3 regions of the Arthrobacter sp. G119Y2 genome follow, and region 3 is predicted to be linked to each of the others. Evidence: riboswitches for the same ligand, from Rfam matches in the RefSeq annotation. Region 3 holds a riboswitch; each other region holds the start of a gene.
The links. Region 3 has a riboswitch for thiamine pyrophosphate ahead of WKB88_RS14995 (FAD-dependent oxidoreductase). Riboswitches for the same ligand answer to the same signal wherever they lie in the genome.
Positions count from the first base shown of each region.

Region 1: it holds a riboswitch for thiamine pyrophosphate, as region 3 does, so the genes downstream of both, thiM (hydroxyethylthiazole kinase) here and WKB88_RS14995 (FAD-dependent oxidoreductase) in region 3, are expected to answer to the same signal.
Region 2: it holds a riboswitch for thiamine pyrophosphate, as region 3 does, so the genes downstream of both, WKB88_RS14030 (ECF transporter S component) here and WKB88_RS14995 (FAD-dependent oxidoreductase) in region 3, are expected to answer to the same signal.

Region 1 covers NZ_JBBPFS010000004.1:334,231-341,186, forward strand. Annotated here, with positions in the region: gene WKB88_RS10885 (DUF2630 family protein) at 1-146, shown strand, start outside; gene WKB88_RS10890 (hypothetical protein) at 214-474, opposite strand; gene ku (non-homologous end joining protein Ku) at 478-1,395, opposite strand; gene WKB88_RS10900 (hypothetical protein) at 1,411-2,361, opposite strand; gene soxR (redox-sensitive transcriptional activator SoxR) at 2,540-3,022, shown strand; gene WKB88_RS10910 (flavin reductase family protein) at 3,110-3,598, shown strand; TPP riboswitch at 3,720-3,809, shown strand; gene thiM (hydroxyethylthiazole kinase) at 3,792-4,610, shown strand; gene thiE (thiamine phosphate synthase) at 4,607-5,302, shown strand; gene WKB88_RS10925 (bifunctional hydroxymethylpyrimidine kinase/phosphomethylpyrimidine kinase) at 5,299-6,864, shown strand; gene WKB88_RS10930 (PLDc N-terminal domain-containing protein) at 6,932-6,956, shown strand, end outside.
Region 2 covers NZ_JBBPFS010000006.1:78,498-85,453, reverse strand. Annotated here, with positions in the region: gene WKB88_RS14035 (ABC transporter ATP-binding protein) at 1-229, opposite strand, end outside; gene WKB88_RS14030 (ECF transporter S component) at 216-842, opposite strand; TPP riboswitch at 902-1,062, opposite strand; gene WKB88_RS14025 (DUF4235 domain-containing protein) at 1,150-1,413, shown strand; partial or broken gene mnhG (monovalent cation/H(+) antiporter subunit G) at 1,671-2,012, opposite strand; gene WKB88_RS14015 (monovalent cation/H+ antiporter complex subunit F) at 2,016-2,276, opposite strand; gene WKB88_RS14010 (Na+/H+ antiporter subunit E) at 2,273-2,899, opposite strand; gene WKB88_RS14005 (Na+/H+ antiporter subunit D) at 2,896-4,506, opposite strand; gene WKB88_RS14000 (Na(+)/H(+) antiporter subunit C) at 4,503-4,991, opposite strand; gene WKB88_RS13995 (Na+/H+ antiporter subunit A) at 4,988-6,956, opposite strand, start outside.
Region 3 covers NZ_JBBPFS010000007.1:34,945-41,900, reverse strand. Annotated here, with positions in the region: gene WKB88_RS15030 (LysE/ArgO family amino acid transporter) at 1-60, shown strand, start outside; gene WKB88_RS15025 (hypothetical protein) at 159-476, shown strand; gene WKB88_RS15020 (hypothetical protein) at 509-1,234, opposite strand; gene WKB88_RS15015 (hypothetical protein) at 1,231-1,938, opposite strand; gene WKB88_RS15010 (ABC transporter ATP-binding protein) at 1,935-2,891, opposite strand; gene WKB88_RS15005 (FecCD family ABC transporter permease) at 2,888-4,081, opposite strand; gene WKB88_RS15000 (ABC transporter substrate-binding protein) at 4,074-5,213, opposite strand; TPP riboswitch at 5,411-5,514, shown strand; gene WKB88_RS14995 (FAD-dependent oxidoreductase) at 5,509-6,852, shown strand; gene thiS (sulfur carrier protein ThiS) at 6,852-6,956, shown strand, end outside.

The DNA of each region.
Region 1 (6,956 bases), on a different contig from region 3:
GGATGGAGCAGCTGCGCCGGGTTGAGGAGCAGCTGGACCAGTGCTGGGACCTGCTGCGGCAGCGCCGGGCTCGCCTGGACGCCGGCGAAAACCCGGACGATGCGACAGTTAGGCCGGTCGGCGAGGTCGAAGGCTACAAGCAGTAACTGCACCGCAGGCTGCGCCATCGGCTCAGGACTTCGGCGACCTCAGGACTTTGGACGCAGTACTTTGTCAGTCGCCGGGCAGGACCTCCCGGGCGAGTGTGGCTGCGCCCAGGGTCCGGCGGAACGGGCTCTGACCGGTCGCAGTCTCCAGCAGGGCCCAGATCACCAGTGAAGCTTTGCTCAGGCTGCCCATGAGGTCCCGGTACTTCGGCGTCAGCGCCATCATGGACGCGGCACCAAACCCGGCCCACGCAAGGATGGGAAGGTTGGGTGCTTCAAAAATCCGAATCCGCCCGTTGCGGTCGCGGAAAAAGTTCGTGATGGCCATGGCCTACGCACCCTTCTTGGTTTTGGCGGCAGTTTTCCGCGCCGCGGGTTTCTTCTCGCTGGATTCCCCGTCGTCGTTTTTGCGCCGGGACGAGGACCGTGACCCCGAGCCGCCGGATTTCGTCCCGCCGGACTTTTTGCCGCGGTTTTTTTCCACGCTGCGGCGCAGCGCTTCCATCAGGTCCAGGACCTTGCCGCCTTCGTCGTCGGACTCGCCACCAAAGGTTTCCTCGGTGTCCAGCGCCTCGCCCTTTTCGAGCTTCGCTTCGATCAGCGTCTTCAGCTGTTCCTGATAGTCGTCGGTAAATTCGGCCGGGTTGAAGTCCGAGCTGAAGGAATCGACGAGGGCGGAGGACATTTCCAGCTCCTTCGCGCTGATCCGCACCTTCTCGTCCAGGGACGGGAAGGACGCCTCGCGCACTTCGTCCTCCCACAGCAGTGTCTGCAGGGTCAGGACGTCACCCCGGACCCGCAGGGCACCGAGCCGGCTCTTCTGGCGCAGCGAAAACTGTACGATGGCCGTGCGCTCGGTGTCCTCGAGCGTCCGGCGCAGCAGCACATAGGACTTTGTGGACTTGGAGTCCGGCTCCAGGTAATAGGCCTTGTTGAAGAGGATCGGATCGACCTGCTCGCTGGGAACGAATTCGACGACGTCGATCTCCCGGCTCTTTTCCACCGGCAGGGAGGCCAGGTCCTCATCAGTGAGCACCACGGTCTGCTCGCCGTCGTCGTACGCCTTGGCGATGTCCTTGTACTCCACCACCTCGCCGCAGATTTCGCAGCGGCGCTGATAGCGGATGCGCCCGCCGTCCTTTTCGTGGACCTGGTGCAGGCTGACGTCGTGGTCTTCGGTGGCGGCGTAAACCTTGACTGGGACATTGACCAGTCCAAAGGCGATGGCGCCCTTCCAGATGGCTCTCATGTAGTCCAGTGAACACTAAACCCCGGCGTCCGGGCCAGAGCGTCCCCGGGCCGGATCCGCGCCCGCCACCTCCTCGCCTATGGCCCGGTAGAGGTCCGGATCGGTGAAGTAGGCACTGTGCGACGCCGGAAACGGTTCGCCCGAGGTGATCTCCACATCACGGATCCCGGCGCCGCCGGAAAAGACATTTTCGGCGCAAAAGGACAGCAGATCCCGCTCATCCCAGAAGTTCAGCCACGGCACCGGAACGCTCCCCGGCTTTCCGGGTCCGGCAAGGGCCAGCCCGCCCAGCAGGTAGAGCCACGGGCTTTGGGAGCCGGCGGTGACCAGCAGGTCAACCCGCATGCCGGCTGCGTCCCACTCCGGCCCGGTCAGCAGATCCACCGCCGCCACCCCGCCGAGGCTGTGCCCGAACAGGATGACCGGGGCGTCCTGCGGGGACAGGCGCAGGGCATTGGCAATGACGGACCGGGCGTCGGCTCCGCGGCGGAGGTAATAGATGATGCTGCGGGAAAAATCCGAAGCGGCTTCGGTCAGCGGCACGCGTCGGTCTACGGCGGCATTGGTCACCAGCTCCAGCACCCATCGCTGCACGCTGCCGGCCAGCACCCGTTCCTCCGCAGCCGCCGTATCCGTTTCCGCGGCCGCACCGGCCCCGGAAGCAGCAGGCCAGGGCGCCGCTGCTGCGCGCAGCAGATCCATTCCGGCCATTGCCAGGCCCCGTCCGCCGTCGGGCCCGGGCAGCTCCGCCGCGGCGGCGCTGTCCCGGTAGCGCGGCGGCAGTGCCGGCACCACGCTGACATCGCGAGCAGCGCCGGCGGCCCACGCGACATTCAGGACGGTGTAGTTGGCCAGACCGGGTTCCAGCACCAACTGTTCGCGGATGATCCGGGCAGGAACAGGATCGGGGCCGCCGGTGCCCTGCAGGAAAACCAGGGTTCCGGCGGCGGGAGGTGCAGTGCTCACGCCGGCCTTTCCGGTCCGGACCGGGCGCCCGGACACTGTTCAGGGCGCCACTGTAGGCACGCCGGCGGCGGAGCCGCCAGAGTCCTGACGAGAAAGCCCGGATGCTGCCCGCCGTGAAAGCCCGCAGGATGTCGGCGGCGCCCGCGGAACACCGATAATGGAAGGGACGGAGGCGAATATGGGCAAGACTGCAGGCAGCGACGGATTAGCGGACCCACCCGGCTCCGCCCGGTCCGAACTGACGGTGGGCCAGGTGGCGGAACGCAGCGGCGTGGCGGTTTCCGCGCTGCACTTTTACGAGCGGCAGGGCTTGATCGCCAGCCGCCGCACGGCGGGGAACCAGAGGCGCTTTGACCGCTCCGTGCTCCGGCGGGTTGCGGTGATCCGGGCCGCCCAGCGCGCCGGAATCCCGCTGGCCACCATTGCGCGCGCCCTGGAAGAACTGCCGACGGACGCCGTGCCGGATCACAATGACTGGCAGCGGCTGTCACTGGCGTGGCGGCAGGAACTGGACGCCCGGATCCACTCCTTGGAGGCTTTGCGGGACCGCCTCGGCGGCTGCATCGGCTGCGGCTGCCTCTCGCTTGCCGAATGCCGGTTTGTAAACCCCGACGACGAATCAGCCGGCCGGGGAACCGGTGCACCCGTCCTGGACTACTGATGAGCGGCTGCGGCCGGGCCGCGGGTCGCCGCAGCGGGCAGGCTCCGATTTGACCTCAACCATTGTTGAGGTTCTAGCGTAGGACGTATGCTCACAGACCATTTCAAGGACGCCTTCCGTGCCCATCCGGCGGGAGTGGCCGTCATTACTACCGACGGCGGGTCCGGTCCGGTGGGACTGACTGCATCGTCTGTGTCTTCCGTTTCGGCCGATCCGGCCATCCTGGTCTTTTCGCTGGCCTCGGCCTCCGGTTCAGCCGGCGTTGTTGCCTCTGCCGAGACCATTGTGGTGCACCTCCTGGGCGCCCGGAATGCCGGGCTGGCCGATCTTTTTGCCCGCCCGGGTTCCGAACGCTTCACCTCGGCGCTGGCCTGGGAGGAGCTTCCCACCGGGGAACCGCTGCTGCGGGATGTGCCGCGGGCCCTCCGCGCCCGAATCCTGGAGCGCACCGCCGTCGGCTCCTCCGTACTGGTAACTGCCGAAGTCCTGGAGATCCTGAGCCCGGGGGCGCCGGATGAGCCGCTGGTCTACCACAACCGCACCTATCACCGGCTGGGTGACCACTCCACGCTCTAACCGGCGGACCCGGCGGACCCGGCGGACGGGCGGACAGGCGTAAGCAGGGCGGCCGGAGCAGCGCCGGCCGGGGTCCCTCGGGCCCAGGTGGGAACGGGCGCGCAAATGGCCTAGAGTGCTTTGCAGTGACACGGGGTGCCGACAGGCTGAGATAACACCCGTTGAACCTGATCTAGTTCGAACTAGCGAAGGGATGTCGCGGATGACTATTCGCCTGACACCGTTAACCGTTTCCACCCTCCTGGCGCGCCTGCGCGCCGAACCGCCCCTGGTGCAGTGCCTGACCAATGCCGTGGTCACAAATTTCACCGCCAACGTTCTGCTCGCGCTGGGCGCGGCACCGGCGATGACCGACATACCGGGGGAGGCAGGACCGTTCGCCCGGGCGGCCTCGGGTGTGCTGATCAATTTGGGCACCCCGCATGAGGAACAGCGCCGGGCCATGCTGGAGGCCGCCGAAGCCGCCAATGATGCCGGAACCCCCTGGGTGCTGGACCCGGTGGCCGTGGGCAGCCTGCCGGTGCGCACTGCCCTCGCGGCCGAACTGCTGGCCCTGCGGCCGACGGCCATCCGCGGGAACGCCTCGGAAATCATTGCGCTGGCCGGCCTCGGGTCCGGCGGCCGCGGCGTCGACGCCACCGACGATCCGGAAAGCGCCCTTCCGGCGGCGCTCCTGCTGGCTGAAAAACACGGTTCCGTTGTCGCCGTCTCGGGCCCCACTGACGTGATCACGGACGGCGTGCAGACCCTGCGGGTCAGTAACGGTGATGCGCTGCTCACCCGGGTCACCGGCGGCGGCTGTGCGCTGGGCGCTGTCACCGCGGCATTCCTGGGCGCAGCCGGCGACGGCGGCAAGTTGGCCGCAGTGGCGGCGGCAACCGCCGTTTACACCGTTGCGGCTGAACCGGCAGCGCAGTCCTGCTCCGGACCGGGCAGCTTCGCCGTCGGCTTCCTCGACGCCCTCGCCTCTCTCAACGCGCAGGACCTGAAGCAGCGGCTGGTGAGCGCATGAAGGCCGGAGTCGCTGACGTGTCCCGGGCCCGGGAGCGCGTCCGCAACAGCGGCATTTACCTGGTGACCGACACGGTCCTTTGCGGGCCGCGCGGGGTCGTCGAGACCGTCAGGGCCGCAGTGGCAGGCGGCGTGGAAACCATCCAGGTACGGGAAAAGAACGCCTCGGCGGCTGATTTTTACGCCCTGGTCCTTGCTGTCGCCGAAGCCGCAGGAAACCGGGCCACCGTACTGGTGGATGACCGGGTGGACATCTACCTGGCGGCCCGGGCCGCCCGCGCCGGCGTCCACGGAGTCCACGTGGGCCAAAGCGACCTGCCCGCCGAGCTGGTGCGCACGCTCGTGGGCCCGGACGCCGTCGTCGGCCTGACCGCCAACACCGCGGAGCATCTGGAAGCGCTCGCAGCGCTGCCGCCGGGAACCGTGGATTACCTCGGGACCGGGGTCATCCGGCCCACCCGCACCAAAGCAAATCATCCGAAGCCGCTGGGAATCAGCGGATTTACCGAGTTCGCGGCGCGGGCGCCGCTGCCGGTGGTAGCCATCGGCGGCATCGTGCGCGAGGACATCGGTGCCCTGCGGGCAGCCGGTGCCACCGGCGCCGCAGTGGTGTCGGCCATTTGCGCAGCGGCCGATCCGCAGGCTGCAGCCGCGGATCTGGTCCGGGCCTGGCATGCTGGGAGCCCCGCATGAGCGCCGGCAGGGCCCCCCGGATCCCCCGGATCCTCAGCATCGCCGGCACCGATCCGACCGGCGGCGCCGGAATCCAGGCCGACCTCAAATCCATCGCGGCCACGGGCGGGTACGGCATGGCCGTCGTCACCGCGCTGGTCGCCCAGAACACCCGCGGCGTGCGCTCGGTGCACACCCCGCCGGCCGGCTTCCTGCGTGAACAGCTGGAAGCCGTGGGCGACGACGTCGGCATTGACGCCGTGAAGATCGGCATGCTCGGCAGCACCGATCTCACGCAGACCGTTGACGCGTGGCTGGCGGAAGCCGGCGTGCCCGCCGTGGTCCTGGACCCGGTCATGATTGCCACCAGCGGCGACCGCCTGCTGGACGACGGCGCGGAGGCGGCCCTGCGGCAGCTGCTGCACCGCGTGGACCTGGTGACGCCGAACCTGCCCGAGCTGGCCGTGCTGGTGCAGGAACCGGTCGCGGAGTCCTGGGACTGCGCCCTGGCACAGGGCAAACGCCTCTCTGCCGCCTACGGCGTCAAGGTCCTGGTCAAAGGCGGGCACCTGGCGGGGGACCGGTGCCCCGATGCCCTGGTGGATGCCGGCGCAGCGGACCCCCTGGTGCTGCAGGTCCAGGCACCGCGGGTGGACACGGTCAACACCCACGGCACGGGATGCTCGATGTCCGCGGCCATGGCGACGTTCCATGCCCGCCTGGGCCGCTGGGACCAGGCGCTAACGGCGACCAAAGCCTGGCTGCAGGAGGCGCTGGAAAACGCCGACGAGCTCGACGTCGGTGCCGGCCACGGGCCGGTGCACCACTTCCACGGGGTGTGGGAACGCGGGCTGGAGCCCCTCCCGGCAGCGGGGACGGTGCAGGAACCGGTGAAGGAAACACCGCCCGTGGAAGCGGCCGGTCCGCACACCGGGGCGCTCTGGGAGCAGACGGCCGCGGTACGGACGGAAATCAATGAACTGGACTTCGTCCGGGACCTGGGCAGCGGAAAGCTGAACCGGGAAGCCTTCGACTTCTACCTCGCACAGGATGCCCTGTATCTCCGCGGCTACGCCCGGGCGCTGGCGCGTGCCAGCGAACTGGCTCCCGCCTTTGAAGAGCAGGTGTTTTGGGCCAGGGCGGCGTACGACGCGCTGGCCACCGAGATGGAGCTGCACACCTCGTGGCTGCCGGAGACGGGGGCCGCGGGACGCGGAGCTTCACCGGGGCCGGTCACCCGCGGCTATCTGCAGCATCTGCTGGGCAGCGCCGACGGTGCCGGTCCGGTTCGGGGTGCCCACGAATATGAACGGCTGGTCGGCGCCCTTCTGCCGTGCTTCTGGGTCTATGCGGACGTGGGCGCCCGGCTGTCCGGGACCAACCATTCCGGCCACCCCTACGCCGAATGGTTGAACACCTACAGCGATCCCGCCTTTAACGAGTCCACGGCAGCCGCGGTGCGCATTCTGGAACGCGTGCTGGACCGCAGCGCCGAGGACGTCCGGGAGCTCACCCGCTCGGCCTTCCGTGAATCGACACACCGGGAGTATGAGTTTTTCGCCGCGGGCGCGGGAGAATCGTAAGCACAGCAGCGGTGCCGGGCGGAGGCAGCAGCTCCCGCCCGGCATCCCCAACAGAAACGAGAGCACAGTGGTCAAGAAAAACTCCGCCAAGG
Region 2 (6,956 bases), on a different contig from region 3:
CGCCCGCGGCATCGGGGCCGGACCCTTCGCCCAGCACGCCGGCGAGGGCATGCAGCAGGGTGGATTTGCCGGCGCCGGAGGCCCCGAGCAGCAGCACCTTTTCGCCGGCCTCAATGTCCAGTGACAGGGAGGAGACGGCCGGGGTGCTGCGCCCGGAGTGCCGCCAGCTGTAGTCGCGGGCTCGGACCGCTGCGGGAGCTCCGGCCGGGGACCGCCTAGGCGCGTGCATGGGAGCGAACGTCCGCAGCCCGTCCGGACGCAAACGGGGCCAGCACTCCGGTGCGGGCCAGCGCCCGGGCGATCAGCCAGGAGACAAATCCGGCAATGACGGCTCCGGAGACGGCGGCGAACAGCGTGTACAGCGCCTGCCACTGGAAGGCCCATTCCGGCTTGTAGAGGATGCTTTCACTGACGCCGAGGAAGATTCCCGAGACAAGTCCGGCCAGCACCGCCACGGGCAGCGTGTACCGGAGGTAAAGGAACGCCAGGAACACCAGTTCCGCGCCGAGGCCCTGGATGAAGCCGGAGAGCAGCACTGACAGGCCGAACTGGGTGCCCAGCACGCCGGAAACTGCGGCGGCGAGGACTTCGCAGTAAATTGCAGCGCCGGGTTTGCGGATAATGAGCGCACCGAGAACGCCGGCGATCAACCATCCGCCGGTGTACAGCCCGCCGAGCGGAGGGAAAGCAAGGATCAGGGCTTCAACGCCGGCGTAGCCCAGGGACCAGGCCCAAAAAATTACGCCTACTGCCACGCCCAGCACAGAGGCGACCACAATATCCACCACCCGCCACGGGCGCCGGAGGGATGACAACTGCTGCTGGAAACGGTTCTGCTGCATAAAAAAATCCTCCTGAGGTACAGGAGGGGAGGGACCGTCCACGGCGGACTGCCGTGAGGTCCCGTGAGATCTCGACTCCCTAGCGCCGGTACTAACCGGATCAGGTTCGAGGGTCTGCGGATGTCCGCACTCTCAGCGCCGTTGGTCTTTCCTTGTTCTTTCTGACCGGCTGTAATCCCGGGCAGAGAGCAAGGGCAGAGGCGCTCCCCTGTCGTATGTTTGCGCCTCCCACTGTACACACGGAACGGCCCGAAGGGGAGGATCGGCGGGTAGGGTTAGGGAAAAGGCCTTCAACCCTAGGAGCATCATGAACCTGATCCTCAAACTGCTCGCCACCGGTGCCAGCATCGGCGCCGGTCTCCTGTCCGCCAAGATCCTGGACTTTGTCTGGACCCGCGTCACGGGCAACGAGCCGCCCCGCGACAAGGACGGTGTCCTGGACGTGAGCCTGCGCACCGCGGTGATCTTCGCCGTCGTATCCGGTGCCGTCAGCCAGGGCATCCGCGTGCTGACGAACCGGGGCACCCAGCGCGCCATCCAGCGCTACCAGAAGACGCCGGAAATCGTCTAGGCGTCCTCCGCCTTACTTCGGGGCGCTCAGCCCTCGGGACTGTGTCCCGGGCGGCGGGCGCCCTGATTGTTTTCCGCTTCGGCTCCGGATACAGCCCCGGGCTGCGCCTCGGGAGCCCGGGCCGGAGTAACGGGTACGGCGTCGTCGTCCAGCGAGCCGGCCGGCGGGTGTTCGCCGGGGTCGTCGTCCACGCGCGGGTCTTCACTGTCGCTGTCATCCCCGGCGGTTCCGGCGTTGGCCTGCAGCAGCAGCTCCTGCGCCCGCGCCACAACGTCGTCGAGCTCGTCGATCGTCAGCAGCTCCGGCCGCAGGTGCTTGGTGCGGTAACCCGCGCGGCCAATCATGTGGGCGGAGACCGGGGCGGTGAGGAGCATGAACAGCCAGCACACGGCAAGGACCGGCAGCAGGACCCAGCTTTCAAACTGCACGGCCATGGCCAGCAGGAACAGCAGCAGGCCCAGCACCTGGGGTTTGGAGGCGGCGTGCATCCGGCTCATGAGGTCGGGGAAACGCGTGAGGCCAATGGCTGCGGCCAGCGACATCAGGGCACCGCCGAGCATCAGGACTCCGACAATGACGTCTTTCAGTTCCTGGTTCACCGGTTATCTCCTGTCCGTAACGAAGCGGGCAACCGTCACGGAGCCGATGAAGCCGATCAGCGAGACGGACACCAGGAGCGCCAGGAAGTTGAGGTTCTTGTTCACGATCATGTCCGTTGCGAGAGCGGCACCAACGATTGCCAGCAGGACATCGGCTGCCAGCACCCGGTCCAGAATGGACGGTCCGCGGGCGATCCGGAAAATCGCACCGGCCGCTGCGGCCGACAGCATGATGGACACCAGGACCACAAAAACGGTCATCATGACGGGGCTCCCTTGCTGGTTGCAGCGGTACCGCCCGGCACGGCGGCTTCTCCTCGGGACAACGCTTCTTCAGCCTTCAAGACTTCCAGGTCCTCGCGGGTGCCGATGCTGCGGATCAGCCAGGATTCGGTGTCCCGGACGTCCTTGCGGACCTTGTCCGCGTGTTCGGGGGTGGAAACGTTCAGGCAGTGCAGGTACAGCGTGGAGGTGGACCGGTCCACCTCCACCACCAGGGAACCGGGGATCAGCGACAGCGCGTGGCCGGTGGCCGTGACCAGAAGGTCCGAGTGGCTGCGCAGTTTCACGCCCACCACGGCGTTCTTGATGTACGGACCCTTAGCAACGGACAGCCACAGCACTTCGAAGCTGGCGTGGACCAGCTTGTAGAAGAAGCGGACCGCGAAGCCCAGCGCATAAACCGGGTTGAACCGGCCGCTGAGCTCCACCGGCGGCAGGTAGAAGATGTTGGCCACGATGAAAGCGATAACCGCACCGAAGACCAGGTTGCCGGCGCTGAAATCCTGCCAGAGGGCGCCCCAGAGGAACACCAGCCAGATCAGCAGCGGGATTTCCTTGAGCAGCGGCACGCGCGGGCGCTTGCGCATTTGGGCTTTGCGGGTCATCGGTTAGCCCCCTCTCCCAAAACGGCTTCAATGTAGGGCGTGCGGTCCAGCAGGTCCTGTGCCGCGTCGTCGCTGAGCGAGAACAGCGGCCCGGCCAGGACACTGAGCGAAACACCCAGTGCCACGAGCCCCACGGTGGGATACACCATGGTCCGCGGCAGCAGGTCGACGGCGTCGCGGCCGGCGAACTTCCCCGAGGACTTCTCGGTAACGTCGCCGGAGTTGCGCAGCGAAGAGCCGCCGACGCCCGTGGCCAGCAGGATGGGGTCGGGGTGCACTGCGTCCTCCGGTGTCCGCCAGAATGCCCGGTTCCAGACGCGGGCCATCACGAGCAGGGTCAGGAGGCTGGTCAGCACGCTGGCGGCTACCAGGACGTAGGCCAGCGGAGTACCCAGGTCCACGCCGGCCTCCATGAGCCCGAGCTTGCCGAGGAAGCCGGAGAACGGCGGAATCCCGCCGAGGTTGATGGCCGGAATGAAGTACAGCACGGCCAGCAGCGGGGACAGCTTGGCCAGCCCGCCCAGCCGGTCCATGTTGGCGGTGCCGCCGCGGCGCTCAATCAGGCCTGTGACCAGGAACAGCGAGGTCTGGATCGTAATGTGGTGGACCACGTAGAACACGGCGGATCCAATGCCGATCACCGATCCCACGGCCAGCCCGAACACCATGTAGCCGATGTGGCTGACCAGGGTGAAGGAGAGCATTCGCTTGATATCCGTCTGCGCCAGCGCGCCGAGGATCCCGACCACCATGGTCAGCCCCGCCACCACCATTAGCAGCGTATTGATCCGGTCGCCGGGGAAGAGCAGCGTCTCGGTCCGGACCATGGCGTAGACGCCAACCTTGGTCAGCAGCCCGGCAAACACGGCGGTCACCGGAGCCGGAGCCGTCGGGTAGGAGTCAGGCAGCCAGAAGGACAGCGGGAAGACGGCGGCCTTGATGCCGAACGCCACCAGCAGCATCAGGTGCAGCATCAGCTGTGTGCCCGGGTCCAGGTCGCCCAGTTTGACGGCCAGATCGGCCATGTTGACCGTGCCGGTGGCCGCGTAAATCATGGCAATGGTGATCAGGAACAGCAGCGAGGAAACCACGCTCACCACCACGTAGGTGACGCCGGCGCGGATGCGCGGCGTGGTCCCGCCCAGGGTCATCAGCACGTAGCTGGCCGTAAGCAGGATTTCGAAGCCCACGTACAGGTTGAACAGGTCTCCGGCGAGGAAGGCATTGGACACCCCGGCCACCAGGATCAGGTAGGTCGGGTGGAAGATCGAGATCGGCCCGTCCTCGTCGCCGTCGGTCATGCCCTGCCCCGCGGCGTATATGAGGACCGCCAGGCTAACGGCCGAGGAGACCACCAGCATCAGCGCGGAGAACTGGTCCACCACCATGGTGATGCCCACCGGCGGCAGCCAGCCGCCCAGGTTCACCGCCTGCGCACCGGTCTCCCACACCGAGAACAGCAGGATCACTTCCAGGATCAGCGTCACGGTCAGGATGCTGATGCTGATTACGCGCTGGGCGCGCGTGTGCCGGATCAGGATGAAGGCCAGGGCGGCACCGAAGAACGGCAGGACCACCGCCAGCGGGGCCAGACTTATCGTGTTCATTCCTTGGCCTCCGGGCTGGTGCTCTGACCGGTGGCGCGCAGGGAGCCCGGCGCCTCTTCAGCCTCTTCGGGCGGGGTGAATTCGGTGGTGTCCTCGGGGACATCGGCGTCGTCTTCGGCATCAAAGCTGCTCTGGCTCGCCACGCGGCGGTCTTCGATGTCGTCCTGGACCTCATCCTGGCGGCTCAGCACCCAGGAACGGTAAATGATGCCCAGCATGAACGCGGTCACGGAGAAGGAGATGACGATGGAGGTGAGGATAAAGGCCTGGGGCAGCGGGTCGTTGTAATCTTCCGCTGCAATGTCCGCATTGAACAGCGGGGCAAGGCCCTGGAACCCGCCGGTGGAGAGCAGCAGGATGTTCGTGGCGTTGGTGAGCATGGTCAGCCCCAGCACCACGCGGGTCAGGCTGCGCTCCAGGAGCAGGTAGATGCCGCAGGCGTACAGCGCTCCCATGATGACCATAAAGGTGATGTTTATGCTCATCGGGCTACCTCCTCCTCTCGGCTGGCTATTTCGGGTTCGGGCTCCAGCGTCTCGTCCTGGCTGGAGGAACCGCCTTCACTGCGTTCATCAATTTCGGAGCCCAGGCTCCGCAGGACATCCAGCACCAGTCCGACCACCACGAGGTACACGCCGATGTCGAAGATGGTGGAGGTGACGAACTTGATCTCGCCGAAGAGCGGCCAGGTGAACTTGATAATGGCGCTCTGCAGCACCTGCCCGCCGAAGAACAGCGGCACGGCCGCTGACAATCCGGCTATGCCGAGCCCGCCGCCAAGCAGGAGGCCGGCGCTGACCGGGCTTGCTTCCGCCAGTTCGAAGCGGCCGCCGGCCAGGTAGCGGATGGTCAGGGCGAGTCCGGCCATGAGCCCGCCGGCAAAACCGCCGCCGGGCATGTTGTGGCCGGCCAGCAGCAGGTAGATCGAGAACAGGATCACCGAGTGGAACAGCAGGCGCGTGACCACTTCGAAGATGATTGACCGGCGTTCCGGGGCAAGTGTCCGGCCGGCAACCAGCCAGGCGTCACGGCTGACGCTGGAGAACTTGCGGGCCAGTGCCAGTGTGGCCTGCTGGCGTCCGGACGACGACGCAAAGTGTTCGCGTCCCCGGTCCACGGAGCCGGTGGCAACGCCCTCGGCCCGGCGTCGCTTGTCGCCGCGTCCGCGGACAAAGATCAGAGACGCGACGCCGGTGGCGGCCATGGCGAGGACGGAGAGCTCTCCGAAGGTGTCCCACGCGCGGACGTCAACGAGCGTCACGTTAACAATGTTGGCGCCGCCGCCCACCTCGTAGGCCAGGTCCGGGAATGCCAGCGATATCGGCTCGGCGACCCGGGAAGCCATGGCCGTCATGGCGATCATGACCATGGTGGCTCCGAAGGCCAGGCCCAGCGCCGCGCGCAGCAGCCGGTGGCCGGCCGGTTCGCGCTTCCACAGCCGGGCGGGCAGGGAACGCAGTGCCAGGACAAAGGCCACCAGGACGATGGTTTCCACGAGCATCTGGGTCAGGGCCAGGTCGGGTGCGCCCTGCAGGGCGAAGATCAGGGCAATTCCGTAGCCGGTGACGCTGACCATCAGCACTGCGAGGAAGCGCTTGTTGGCGCGGGCTGCTGCCAGCGCACCCAGGATAATGCCGACGCCGATGACTACCTGCAGCGGCGAGTCAAACCAGTGGAACTGCTCGGGCAGGGGTGCGTCCCGCACGATGAGCGCAAACAGCGGGGTCACGACCGCCACCGACAGGATGACGAAGAGGTAGAACATCAGCGAACCGCGCTGGGTGCGGCCGGTAACCCAGACTGCGACGTCGTCGAGCACGCCGATGATCCCGCGGTAGGAGCGCTCGGCATCCAGCGGGGCGGTGAACCGTGCCTGCACCCGTTCCACGCCGAGGCGCTGCCAGAAGAGCAGCAGCCCCATGCCGATCGTGATGACCGTGAGCAGCAGGGCGGTGGTGAAGCCGTGCCACAGCGCCAGGTGCGTGGGGTCGCCGTCGGCCGGGTACAGATCAGCGTAGGAAACGATGGCCGCGTCCAGCGGTGCCGGCCACAGGCCGAACACCACGCTGACGACGGCGAGGATGCCCGGAGCCGCGAGGAAGGCCCAGGGAACCCGCTTGAAGGGCGTGGGCGGGCAGTTTGCCTTGGTGGCAAAACCGCCCCAGACAAACCGGGCACTGTAGGCGAAAGTGAGGATGGAACCGATGACGACGCCGGCCAGCAGCACCGCAGCTCCTGCGGTTCCCTGCTTCTCGGCGTAGTGGACGAAGGTCTCGTAGACCGATTCCTTCCCCACGAAGCCGAGCAGCGGCGGAACCCCCGCCATCGAAGCGGCGCCGATGAGCGCCACGATGAACAGCTGCGGGGAGGAGCGGTGGATGCCGGAGAGCTTGCGGATGTCGCGGGTGCCCGACTGGTGGTCGACGATGCCCACCACCAGGAACAGGGTC
Region 3 (6,956 bases):
CTGGATCTGCTCATCGGCATCGTGATGCTTGCCCTGGCGGTCAAACTGGTCCTGGGCTGACGCTGCGGCAGCTGCTGTACAGGCTGGGAGGCGGCTCCTACACTGGCCCAACTGCCTTCATCCCGTGCACCCCGCCACCACTGACAGGATCACCGCCCATGCCTCTCGTTTCCAGGTTCTTCGCCGGAGTGCTCCTGGCCAATGCGGTGCCGCACGGGGTCAGCGCGGTCCAGGGGAAGGAGTTTCCGACGCCGTTTGCCGCGCCGCCCGGCGTCGGGCTCTCCAGCCCCGTGGCCAACGCCGTGTGGAGCTCGCTGAACGCCGCCGGCGGCACCGCCCTGCTGGGCCGTACCGCCACCGGCGCCCGCGAGCGGGCCGCGGTCCTGGCCGGAGCCGTCTCCATGAGCATCTTCCTCGCCTATTACTTCGGCAAGGTGCAGGGTTCGGCGCCGGGCACGACGGCGACCAGGACCTAGCCGCGAGCTCCGGAAGATTCCGGCGCCCGCTCCTAGGCCGGACCGTGCGTTGCGGTGACCCAGCGCAGCAGCGAGTACAGCAACTGGGACGCACCGGGCATAAACCCGGACCCGTGGTGGTAGACCGGGTCCATGGTGGTCACCAGCAGGCGGGCCGGCTGGTTCACCTCGTCCACGTAGAGCAGGGCGCCGGAGTCGGTGCCGTCCTCCTCCATGACAACCAGGGAACGTGCTCCGGCCGGCGGATGCAGCAGGCCGTGGTGGTGCCAGGAGACCGAGCGCGGCGTGAAGTACTCCCACAGCGGATCCCCGGGCAGCCGCAGCCGGGTGCCGTTGTCCTCTCCGGTGCGCCAGGTCCAGAACACGGTGGGGCGGAAGGTGTAGCCGACACCGGGCAGCCAGTTCTCCACCTTGTTTTCGCCAAGCACGATCACCGTCTTGGCCGGATCCTGCAGCGCCGCCCGGACCGCGGGAGCGAAACGGGCCAGCTGGCCCTGATGCAGGCGGTCTCCCACCAGAATCACGTCCAGGGCGGCAAGATCGGCCGGATCTGCGTCGGGCAGGTAGACCGACTCGAGGCGATAGGGTGCCAGCGCCGGATCGGCCACGGTGCGCAGCGCCGGGAAGGTGCCGCAGTGCAGCAGACCGATGCGCGGGGCACTTCCGGGCCCGGCAGCAGCCGCGGCACCGGCGGTCGATGCGACGGGGGTAGTGGTTGCGGCGGTCGTCGCAGCGGCGGTAGCGGTTGCGACGCTCATGCGCGGACTCCTTCAGCGTCGTGGCGGGACCGGACCCCGGAAGCAGAAACGGACCCGTTCCCGGAACCGCCGTCCAGCCAGGCCACCAGGTTGGGACCGAGCTTCCGGGTGGAGTACTTTTCGTCGGAGAAGCTCTCCAGATCGTTGCCGCCGTGCACGAGCACTTCGCCCGCTCCGAGCCGGTAGCTGTAGTCCAGGGGCAGCCGGTACTGGCCGATTCCGGTGACGGTCCGGGCGCCGTCGGGCAGGTTCAGGTGGTAACCGCGGCCGTAGAAGCCGGCGACGCCGATTTCCTCCAGCCGCTCGTAGCTGTGCGTCCCGGGGACGCCCGTGCGGTAGTGAAGGTCCCGGTAGTCGACGCCGTCCCAGACCGGATGCGGCTCCACGGAGTGTGGCCGCACATCCTGCGGGCCGCGGAATTCCAGCTTCCGCCACGGCGCCAGTCCGTCGATGAACGGCTGCACGACCTGCCCGTTTACCAGCACCCGGCCGCCGCCGCGGACAAAGCCGTTCAGCGCGTCACGGTGTTTAGCCAGGAGCAGATGGTCAGCGCCGCCGCCGATGATCAGCCCGCCGGCGGAAAGGATCCGGGCGCGGGCTGCGTCGTCGTTCAGGTAGTAGGCGTCCACGTCGTCCAGTGCGCCGCGCCACGAGGGGGCTCGCTGGCCGCGCATCGGGGTTTCGCCGATCAGGCGGTAAATCACGGAAGGTCCTTTCGGAAGGGCAGTGCGGCTGCGGACTGGGGAGGCTGTGCGGCTCCGGAACGGGACGTCACGGGGCAGTCCTGGCGGCAGGAGGGGCCGAAGTCCGGCACGGCAATCACGCGGTCGCCGGAGACGGTGCCCACGGTGGGGGTGCAGATGGGCAATCCGTAGACCGCCGAGAGTGCGGAGCCGGTGAGCAGCTCTTCGGTGGGCCCCCACCGGGTGTCGTCACTGCCGACAAAGAGCAGCGCATTGCGGGAGACGTGCAGGGCGTGGTCGGGGTGGTGCGTGGTCATGATGACGCCCATCCCGTCGGCGGCGAGGCCGGAGAGTACGGTCAGCACGCGGGACTGGTTGTGCAGGTCCAGGGCCGAGGCGGGCTCGTCCAGGATCAGCAGTTCGGATCCGGAGGCCAGCGCCCGGGCAATGAGCACGAGCTGCCGCTGGCCGCCGGAGAGTTCGGCGTAGCTGCGGTTGGCCCAGGCGGCGACGCCCACCCGTTCCATGGCGGCGTCAGCGGCGTCGTGGTCTTCGCGGCGCGGGGCCTGGTAGGCGCGCAGGTGCCGGCTGCGGCCCATGAGCACCATCTCGGCCACGGTGAAGGAGGTGCCGCCGGCGCCGTGGTCCTGGGGTACGTAGCCGACGGCGGGGCCGCAGCTGATCTGTCCCTCGCGGGGCGTCAGCAGCCCGGAGAGGCACTTGAGCAGGGTGGTTTTGCCGCGTGCGTTGGGGCCGAGGATGGACAGGATTTCACCGCGTTCCAGCTCGAAGCCCAGGCCGCGGAACAGCCAGGGGCGCAGCCGCGAGTAGCGGAAGCCCAGCCCGGTCACGGACATCAAGGGGCCGGCTGCGGCGGCCGGTGCGGCTGACCTGCCTGCCGCAGGTTCAGCGGCGGCCGGCGCGGTTGCCGGAGCTGCGCTCAGGGGTGTTGTCAGGGCTGACACGACGGTCATGACAGCGCGCCTTTCTTCTGGGAACGGGCCAGCAGCACCACAAAAACGGGGGCGCCGATAATGGCGGTAAGGATGCCCAGCGGCAGTTCGCTGCTGGACAGGGAACGGCTGAGGGTGTCGATCAGCATCAGATAGGTGCCGCCGAGCAGCAGCGACGCCGGCAGCAGCACCCGGTGATCCGGTCCCATCCAAAGGCGGGCCAGATGCGGAACCACCAGGCCCACCCACCCGACGGCGCCGGCCACAGCCACGGTGCCGGCCGTCATCAGGGCCACTGCACACAGCAGGACCACGCGGGAGCGGTGCGGGTTCACGCCCAGGGCGGCGGCGTCGTCGTCGCCCAGTGAAAGCACGTTCAAGCGCCAGCGCATCGCCAGCACCACGGCGGCACCGATCGCCACGGGGACCAGGGCGGTGAGGACCTTGGTGTAGCTGGCGGCGGCAATGGAGCCGAGCAGCCAGTGCACAATCGAGGGCAGTTCGGAGTATGGATCGGCGGTGTAGGTGATGAAGGAGACCATCGCGTTGAAAAACGCGGCCACCACGATTCCGCCGAGCACGATCATCAGCATCGGGCCGCCGGCTCCGCCCATCCGCCCCAGCGCCAGCACGACGGCGAGCGCGGCCAGGCCGAAGCCGAACGCACCGCCCACCATCCAGCCGCCGGAGAGGCCAAGGGTCAGCACCAGCACGCCGCCGAAGGACGCTCCGGCGGTGACGCCGATGATGTCCGGGCTAACCAGCGGATTGCGGAACAGGGCCTGCAGGCAGGCACCGCCCAGGGACAGCGCCCCGCCCACCAGGAATGCCAGCAGGACGCGCGGCAGGCGTACGTCCAGCACCACGGTGGCTTCCTGATCGGTCCAGGTCCGCCGCAGCGCGCCCTCTCCCCCGCCGGCGCCGAAGAGTGCCGTTGCCTCGTTGGCGAGGATGCGCAGGATCTCGTTCGGCGGCACCCAGTACCGGCCGGCGGCCATGGACACCAGGGCCACCGCGCACAGGATCAGGACACACAGCAGCAGCGGCAGCCGGTGGCTGCGGGCCGGCGGGCGGGATGATTCGGGCGGGGCCGGCCGGGAAGAGGCCGACGGCGGCACGGGCAGGCCGGCAGCCTCGACTGCCGCCGCCGGGGCCGCCGGTGCCATACCCGCGGCAGCCGCCGTCGTCGTGCCCGTCCTTGTCTCAGGCACTGAAGACCTCGTAGCCGGTGCTTGCGCTGTTCAGGTCCAGGCGGAGGGCGGCGTCGATCTGGGTCTCTGAAATGTCGTAGCCGTAGAGGTAGCTGATCTTCTCGCGCATGGCTGCGCGGAGGTTGTGCCGGGTGAGCCCGGGATGGAAGATCTCGGCGGCCCACTGCCACATCAGCGGAGATTCGGCGCACGGGACTTCCCAGCGGTAGCCGCCCAGCGGAGCCTTGTAGACGCGGCGGTTGCGCACTGCGGACACGGAGGCCAGGGACTTGTCGGCGTACACGTCCGCCGGGGTGCGGGTGTCGAAGCCTCCCAGCGTGATGACCTCGGGGTCCCATTCGATGAGCTGCTCGGCGCTGACCACGTTCTCGGCACTGATGTTGTCCGCGGCCATGTTCCGGCCCCCGGCCAGTTCCATCCAGTAGTGCATGTAGGAGGATTTGTTCGACGCGGAGTAGCCGTCTCCGGACTGGCCCAGGTGGACCACGCGCACCGGGGTCGTCACGGAGGAAAGTTCCTGCCGGAGGCGCTCGATCTCGGCGTGCATCCAGTCCACAATCTCGGTGCCGCGTTCCGGCTTGCCCAGGATCGTCGAGAACAGCGAGACCCAGGTTTCCAGGTATTCCTGCGTGCCGTAGAGCAGGCAGACGGTCTTGAAGCCCGCCGTTTCCAGCGGCTCCACCAGGCCGTCGCCCTGGTCCGCCCACTGGAACACGACGTCGGGGTCCAGGGAGGTGAGCGTTTCAATGTTCGGCGTGAAGCTGGACGGGGAAACCGTGGTGGTCGTCTTCGACTCCGGGTACATCTCCCCGAACAGGCCCTGCCGGTTGGCCTGGACGGTGGACTCGTTGATGCCGACAATCTTGCCGTAACCGCCGTCCACCGCGGCGAGCATGGAAGGCGAGGGGATCACCGTCGTCGCAATCCGCTGCACGGGAGCGTCAAAGGAGACCTGCACGCCGCGCATGTCAGTCACGGTGAAGCCCTGTGAACCGGCTGATCCGCCGGCGGTGGCCACCGTTTCGCGGGAGGAACAGGCGCCCAGGGCAAGGGCCAGAAAGCCCAGGCCGGCGCCGCCCAGAAGGGTTCTGCGGGAGGTTCCATGAGGAGGATGGGAGGGAGACAACTGCATTCCTATCGCTAACGGAAGGTAAGGCTTACCTAAGACTGACGTAGATATCAGACCACATCGAAGCGATTAGCGCATATTTGTGTATCGTAATTCGCTGATTCGCCCCTGCAGGGCGGCCCTTCCAGCCCGCCCGGGGACGCGAAGCGACGGTGGATGACCGCTCCCGGCGTGGTAGGCTCCCTGACACGCTGGTAAAGCAGCGGTTCTGCGGGAGTCCCTCTGGGGACTGAGAGGGCTTAAGCGCCGACCGCCACACCTGATGCGGGTCATGCCGCCGTAGGAAAAGGACATCCCGGTGAATCCTGCACCCCAGCCCTCCCGTTCCGTCCCCGGAACACCCGCCGTCGACGTCGTAGTGGTCGGCGCCGGAGTGATCGGTTTGGCAGCAGCCTGGGAGCTGCGGCGGCGCGGCCGCACAGTTGCCGTGGTTGACCCGGATCCCGGGGGCGGCGCATCTCTGGCCGCGGCGGGAATGCTGGCTCCGGCCTCCGAGGTGCAGTACAGCCAAGAGCCCCTGTATCCGCTGATGGCTGCCTCCGCGGCCGAATATCCGACGTTCGTTTCGGCACTGGAAGCAGCGGCGGGCGCGTCCGTTGGTTACCGGCGCACCGAGACCCTGGTCTGCGGAGCCGATGCCGCCGACCGGCAGGCGCTGGCAGATTTGCGCCTGCTGCAGATGAGTTACGGGACAACGGTTGAGCAGGTATCCCTACGAACCGCACGCACGCTGGAGCCTGCGCTCAGTCCCCGCCTTTCGTCCGTCTTCCGCATTCCCTCCGACCATCAGGTGGACCCCCGCCGGCTCACCGCAGCCCTTCTCGGTGCCCTGGTGGCACCCGGCGGGACGGAGGGTTGTCCTTCCGGCCGGACAGACGGCGGCCCTGCCGTGCTCATTGGAGCTTCCGCCACCGGCCTGCTGTGGGGAGGCGGAGCCGTTAGCGGCGTCGTACTGGAGGACGGGAGGGAACTTGCCGCCGCACAGACGCTATTGGCAGCGGGCACCGGACTAAGCCGGCTGCACGGCCTGCCGTCCGGCTATGCTCCGCCGCTGCGCCCCGTGCACGGGGACATCCTGCGCACTCGGCTGCCCGCGGGAGCGCCTCCCCTGCTCGAGCACACCGTCCGCGGCCTGGTTCACGGCGTACCGGTCTATCTGGTGCCGCGCAGCGACGGCACGATCGTCATTGGCGCCACGTCCCGCGAGGACGGACGGAACGGGGCCAGCGCCGGAGGTGTTTTTGCCCTGCTGCGGGACGCACAGACCCTCGTACCGGCAGTTGCGGACCTGGATCTGGTCGAAGTCATGGCCCGGGCCCGCCCCGCTACCCCCGATGACCGCCCGTACCTCGGCGCCCTGCGCAGGCCGGACGGGACGCCCGTACCCGGCGTGGCGGTGTCCACCGGATTTTCGCGGCACGGGGTGCTGCTGGCTCCGCTGGCTGCCCGCCTCGCAGCCCAGCTTCTCACCGGCATGCGCGGCAGCAACCCGGCAGCCGATGCCCGGTTCCTGGCCGCTGCCGACCCGCACCGTTTCGACCACAGCAGCCCTAACCCGCCCGCCGCCGCTCCCGCCGCTGCGCCGCCCACCACACCTCCGCTCAGCACACCGCCGCCCGCCACCTCGAACAGGAGCATGTAATGCCCGCCATAACCTTCAACGGCACCCCCAGGAACGTTCCGCGGGAGACCACGATCACCGATCTCGTCGCCGGCGCCACCCGGCGCCCGCTGCTGCCGGACGGC